Regions from separate parts of the Halalkalibacter flavus genome, predicted to be linked through region 1. Evidence: riboswitches for the same ligand, from Rfam matches in the RefSeq annotation. Region 1 holds a riboswitch; the other holds the start of a gene.
The links. Region 1 has a riboswitch for cyclic di-GMP ahead of SAY88_RS04960 (chemotaxis protein CheX). Riboswitches for the same ligand answer to the same signal wherever they lie in the genome.
Positions count from the first base shown of each region.

Region 1 (3,408 bases):
CTGACTTTACAATTTCCCGTCTTCGACATAAACTGATAGAGAGATTAGTGCTCAATAATAATTTGGAGGTGGGTGTGATGGAAAAGGAAATCTTAACCCTTTTAAAACAAATGAATGAGAAATTGGACAAGCAGTTTGAACAGATCGATGTTAGGTTTGGTAGGATCGAAGAAAAGTTAGACAGGGTAGAACAGAGATTAGATGGAGTCGAAGAACGATTAGATAGGGTAGAGACTCGCCTCGACCAACATGAGCGACTATTAGAATCTTTGATTAAAATGACTGCACAAAACACAGAAGACATCACAGCACTCCGAACAGAAACGAATGAACGCTTTGACAAACTAGAGCTCTCCTACTATAAAATGACTGCTGACATTAACCTCCTATTCCAAGAAACCCAAACAAACAAGCGTGATATAGCATTATTAAAAAATCAATAACCGTTAGCTCCCCACTTGAATGTTTGAGGGGGGATTTTTTTATCATAGAGGGCCCCTGGTCATGTAAGAAGAATGACAAATTGTGTTATGTTACAATGAAGCTAATAGTAACTAGTATAGATGGAATAAGAGAGGCTACGATGAAACTAGAAACGAAATACCAAGGTCAGAAGTACATAAGAAGTCTCACTTTCAAAAGCGGGAATCCCTTTTTCAAACGTAATGACTCTTTCTTCATTCACTTCGCATGCTATTTTAAAAGAGCCTGTAGCAGCGAGGGGGAAAAGTAAATGCTTGTTCTCTCTAGAAAGGTAAAAGAAGCGATTCAAATTGGTGATGATATTGAGCTAAAAATCATTGCCATTGAAGGTGACCAAGTAAAGATCGGTAAAGATGCCCCCGAGACATGTGGAAATAAATCGCAAAGAAGTATATTTGGCGATTCAGGAAGAGAATAGTGCGGTGGCACAGACGGTTTCAGTCAATGTATTGAAAGGGGTTTAGAAAGTGAAATTATTAAAAGGATCTTTCATTAACTTATAAGTTAAAACTTTCTAACGGACTCCTGCAATTCCTCAGCCATTCTCGATAACATCTCAGCCGATGCAGAGATCTCTTGCATCGTTGCCGTTTGCTCTTCTACAGCAGCAGCGACATTTTTGTGAGTAAGATGATGCGTTTTCCGCGATCGTAGACGCTTCTTTAATAGATTCAAGCATGTTATTGTGCCAAGGGCATTTTGCTGAACAGCAACAGATTAGTGTTTGTTCTAATGGTAAGATTCATGAACTAAGTACGTTTTTTCGTTTTTTTTTTCGTTTGTCCCTTTTTTCTTTTCTTAATTCAATGGGGTACCTCCAAGTAAGCGTTGATCTGCGATTAATCTATTAATAAGTAAATATCCATATCCCCAGTGTTACCAAATGAGACAGGGACTTGCATTCCTTTGTCAAACTCGGTTAGTACCGTGCTTTCTTTTATTACAAAAGGAGTGGTAATATTCGTAGGCATACCATACTCAACAATGATTGTCGAAAAACTACCAGCTACCATATTTCCTAGTTCACCAATGAACGAATCTAGCATCTCACCCTCGAGTGACATCCCGGACATGGATTGACCAATTGCTGAGAAGACTGAAATATCTCCAGTCATTACTAACTTCCCTTTAATATCACCCGTAATTTTAATGGAAACACCATAATCTAGAAAGATTGATTGTTCAGTTATTTGTGGAGAGGAGTTTGTCAGATGGAGAGGGACGACATTTTTTATAGAGGTGATGATTCCTTGCAATAAATTAATGTTTGTCTGATATGTCATATCTGTTGTAGAAATCATGTTTAATCCTCCTTGTATTAATAGAGTGGTTCATTCTGTAAAAATAGTGCGTACAAAAAATGGCTACTCCTAAAGAGGAATAGCCAAATAAACATAGTTCGAACACTATCACTTTGGTAACCAGGCGAACATAGTATGGATATACCTTAGTCCCTAGGCTTTGCGTCCTACACTTTCGAGTAGTTTGCCTTTTTCAATTATATATGTAGATCTTTTGCCTTATTATCATATAATGAAAAATATGATAATTCAACTGATTATTACAAAATTCTACAAGCTTATTAGAAAAAATCTAGAAATAGAAAAATGAAACTCTTGATCTCGTTAGTAGTCGCAATTAACCTCATCGATTTTAATTATTTTCAATCTGCCGATTACCGAAGAAGTTTTGAACTTAAAGAAGATGGCACACTAGAACCGTATCCAAATGATTTATTAAGATTGCACTTCTTTGAAATGCCAAAGTTTAAAAATTTAGAGCAAAATGGAAAGATTGTACCGAATGATCGGATGGCAAAATGGCTAGGCTTTTTAACAAATACGGATGATACGAGGTGGGCCGAAATGGCGAAACAAGATCCGATGTTGGAGCTAAGTGTGGAAAAATTAAGGCTTGCAAGCATGGACCCAGAAATTTGAATGCAGTACGAAGCTCGTGAGAAAGCATTAAGGGATATTGAGTCTATTCGAGATGATGCTTTAGAAGAAGGGAATTGGAAGGAAAGAAAGAAGGAAGAGGAAGTGGCTTCAACGCTGCTTAAGGAAGGGATGGACATACAGTTTGTCATTCGTATGACTGGACTTTCAAAGGAAGTTGTAGAAAAGATAGCAACGAAGCTCGATAACTAAAGATGATCAAATGGATAAAGTCAGCTCATAAGGAGAGCTGGCTTTTTCATACATTCTCAAGCTCTTTATGACTACCACTTAACAACTGAGATAAAATAAAATAACAAATGAACGATTCACGACTGCCAATCGTCATATAACTGAATATGCAGAAAGGGGTCTTTTATGGAACATGAGGAGGACGTTCGTTTAATTGAAAAAGCGCTGGATGGCGATGATGATGCGTTCGCCCATCTCTTTCAACGTTATTATTCTTTCTTATATAAATATCTTTTTAAATTGACGCTTGATGAGGAAGTGAGCAGTGATCTGGCACAGGAGACGATGATTAAGTGCTACACTTGTCTTTCCTCGTACCAGGGGGAGGCGAAGTTTTCGACGTGGATGATTTCGATTGCGTCGAGGTTGTACATGGATTCTCTCCGGAAGAAGAAGCGTGAGCGAAAGTGGCTCGACCAAGTGAGGCAGACGTTATCACGGCAGCTTTCTTGGCAGGCGGATACGAAGGGGATGTAATGGAGCGATGTGTTTGCTGACTTTAATCAGCTTGATGCGGATATGAGGGTGCCGATTCTTCTGCATCATTATTATGGGTTTACGTATGGCGAGATTGGAAAGATGATTGGCATTCGCGAGGGTACGGTGAAATCGCGGGTTCACAATGGGATTAAACAAATACGAAAGGAGTGGGATGATGAAGCGAGGATCAGGAGCAAATCCGCAAATTGCAGCAGGATTGGAAGCAGTTAGATGAACTAGGTGATCGTTTATTCGC
Region 1 covers NZ_JAWRVK010000005.1:61,305-64,712, forward strand. The annotation lists gene SAY88_RS04945 (hypothetical protein) at 78-443, shown strand; partial or broken gene csrA (carbon storage regulator CsrA) at 734-947, shown strand; gene SAY88_RS04955 (hypothetical protein) at 988-1,158, opposite strand; gene SAY88_RS04960 (chemotaxis protein CheX) at 1,323-1,784, opposite strand; cyclic di-GMP riboswitch class I at 1,897-1,983, opposite strand; gene SAY88_RS04965 (PD-(D/E)XK nuclease family transposase) at 2,091-2,423, shown strand; gene SAY88_RS04970 (RpnC/YadD family protein) at 2,424-2,633, shown strand; partial or broken gene sigY (RNA polymerase sigma factor SigY) at 2,799-3,383, shown strand.

Region 2 (3,408 bases), on a different contig from region 1:
CCATTTGCTCTACTTCTTCATAAAAATCAGCAACTTTTTCAAGCATCTTATCAAGTTGCCCGGACTCCTCCCCAAATTTAACCATGTGACTAACTAGCTTCGGAAAAACCCAGCTATTATTTAGTGGTTCTGATAAACTTTCCCCCGCACGTAATGATTCTTTTGAGTCATCTAATACTTTTTTGATCACATCATTATTAGCTATTTCCGAACTCATCGTTAATGTTTGTAAAACAGGAACAGAGCTTGCAAACAAACTCATTACAGTCTGAGCAATATAAGATTTCGTGTATCTTGATCTTGGCTGACCGTACGAGAAAATGTCCCTGTCATAATCGTTAGTAGAGGAACGAGGATGATTCCAGCTATAACAATCGCCACAAGCAATTCAATTAACGTTACACCTTTCTCATCCCTCACCCTACTACCTCCTTACCAAAAGCTTGTATACCAATTCCAAATATCAAATCCAAATAAATAGGCAGCTATCGTTCCAATAAAGATAAAAGGCCCAAAGGCAATCGGTTGTTTCCGTTTCACTACTCCTGTCAGCAACAAAATTCCACCAACAACAGCACCAGCAAATGAAGCAAGCACTAGACTCATCACTGTCAGCCAAGGGCCAAGTGCTACCCCAATAGCTGCATAAAGCTTTATATCGCCACCACCCATGCCGCCACGACTGGCAATTGCGATTACTAGTAACAAAACAAAACCAACAACCCCACCAGCTAGATAATACCAAAATGGCTCACTACCAATAAATAGTCGACTAATGAGCAAAACGCCAAGCATTGGCAAAGTAACCACATCTAGAATCAGTTGTTCCCGAATATCTGTTAACACGGAAATAACTAATAAAACTGTAAGGATCAAAGCAGGGATCAATTCCAACTGAAACCCAACAAACGTATAGACAACAAAGAAAGATGTAGCTGTTAACAGCTCTCCAAATGGATATAAAGGAGAGATCTTCACCTTACAATAACGACATTTTCCTTTTAAAAAAAGAAAGCTAAAAGCTGGTATTAGATCAAAGACTGACAGCTTATGTTTACAATGTGGACAATGAGAAGAAGGGAAAGCAATAGATTCTTTTTTTAATAGACGGATGGCTACAACGTTGAAGAAGCTGCCGAGTATAAGACCTAAGACAAAGATATAAATGTCTATAAACACCATATGTATTCCTCTCCTTAATTTAATTTAGAAAAAAGCTGTCGCTATTAGAATTGCGACAGCAAATTACTCAAAACTATACTTTAAGAAGTCGGTTCAGTATAAGTAACTTCGACAGTTCCTTCTGCAATATTTACGCTAGCTCCAGAACGAAGATTAATTTCACCCGAAAGATAATCTGGCACTAACTCATCATAATCTGGTTGACCTGTACTTGTTCTTGGTACATTATTCTCATTTTCGACCATATAGCGATTAACTGCATCTTGAAGCAATTGTACACTTCTTTCGTCTGAAGTAACTGAAGCATTGTCTTGATTAGTCATCACCATCGGAATAACAATCGCAGCAATAATCCCTAAAATAACAATAACAACCAATAACTCAGACGGGCCCACCGTGCTTTTATGAGCTTTTTCAAAATTCAAATTCACTCAAAATTAGTTTATTCTGCATAAAAAAAGACCTCATTTACTTCAAAAAGCAAAATCAAGGCCGGTTGCACCAGTTGCTCTGTACGACTTAGGTGCCCACATACAAGTCGTACTTCATCGCGTTCCAAATATGTAATATTGTTAAACTTAGTGTAATTTCATAGTATCTTAATGTCAATACTATTATCCTGCTAAACGGCAATATCAAGTATTTTCAACAATTTTGTCAATGTTTAAACAAGACTTTTGTTACACTTTTCCAAAAAAAAAACGGTGGTCTCAAATCTCTTCTCCTTCTTTTTACCTATTCGTCCTTTAAAAAAAGAACTCACTAGTTTTATCTAATGAGCTCCTTTCCCCTCTTCACTCTACTCCTTCAACCACTTACCCCTTACAGAAGAAATAAAGTATAGAGAACCTGCAACAATAAGCATTTCATTCTGTTTTAATGCATGTACTTCCTCTTCTAAAGCTTTCTCCCAATCATCTTCAAAACGCTTATTTGCAACTGGGGCTTGTTCATATAATGACTTGCTAGCAGCTGCTCGGAAGAAATCAAAACTAGTAAATGTAAACGAGGAATTCAATTGTTCAAATGGCTTTAATAAAATGCCCATATCTTTTTCTTTCGTTGCCGCAAGCAAAAATCGATATGTTTTATCTGGGTAATGAAGCGTAAGCGTTTTTTCTAGCGATTCCATCCCTTCTTTGTTATGCGCACCATCAATCACGATGAGTGGATCTTCGCTTACTTGTTCAAAACGCCCTATCCAAGTTGTTGCACGTAATCCTTTGTGAATAGAAGACATAGGAATATCAAAATGATAATTCTCCACCAATATTTCCAAAGCCCTTATCGCTACAGCCGCATTTTCTCTCTGATGTGGCCCCGACATTTGAATGGTTACATCATTTATTTGGTTATTCATTTTTTCATAAGAAAATACTTGAAATCTTCCTTCAATTCCGATTAAGGTTTCTTTAAAGTCAATTCCAAGTTGCGTATAAGGAGCCCCTACATTGCGCGAAACATCCCCTATAATCTCCTGAGCTTTTTTTTGCGAGACACCCGATACGATCGGAACACTTGGTTTTATAATCCCTGCTTTTTCAGATGTGATTTCCGGAAGCGTTTCTCCTAATATATGCATATGGTCAAATCCGATTGATGTAATAACTGATACTAGTGGAGTAATCACATTTGTCGAATCAAACCTCCCACCTAAACCGACTTCAAGCAATACAATGTCCGGCTTAGCAATCGTAGCAAAGTAATAGAAAGCAATCGTGGTGATGACTTCAAATTCAGTAGGGCTTCCAAGTTCGGTACTCGTTAATTCATCAACTAATGGTCGAATTTGTTTTCCAGCTTCAACTAGCGCTGCCTCCTCAATAGGAGTTCCGTTAATCGAAATCCGTTCTTCAAAACACTCAATGTACGGGGATGTAAACGTTCCTACTTTATAACCAGCTTGTTCGAGAACATGTCTCATAAAACTGACAGTCGAACCTTTGCCATTCGTTCCACCTATATGAACTGCTTTTATTTTTTGTTCAGGATGTTCAAGACGCTCAAGCATCCACTCCATTCGTTTTAATCCTGGCTTTATTCCAAATGGGAGCAACGAATGGATCCATTCTATCACTTCTGTTCCTGTTTTCACTGTAGACCCCAACCTTTTTTATTATGTATTCAAAAAGTCTATTCTTAATAGTACCGTAGAAGCCTGTCGAATGAAAGGCGGTCTTCTTTTAATAGAAAAATGATCGTAACTTCACCTTTTTTAAACTCAAA
Region 2 covers NZ_JAWRVK010000003.1:149,109-152,516, reverse strand. The annotation lists gene SAY88_RS03270 (type II secretion system F family protein) at 1-256, opposite strand, end outside; gene SAY88_RS03265 (type II secretion system protein) at 262-420, opposite strand; gene SAY88_RS03260 (prepilin peptidase) at 433-1,182, opposite strand; gene SAY88_RS03255 (type II secretion system protein) at 1,263-1,559, opposite strand; cyclic di-GMP riboswitch class II at 1,664-1,747, opposite strand; gene SAY88_RS03250 (bifunctional folylpolyglutamate synthase/dihydrofolate synthase) at 1,982-3,277, opposite strand.
Region 2: linked by a shared signal. The riboswitch ahead of SAY88_RS03255 (type II secretion system protein) and the one ahead of SAY88_RS04960 (chemotaxis protein CheX) in region 1 are both predicted to bind cyclic di-GMP.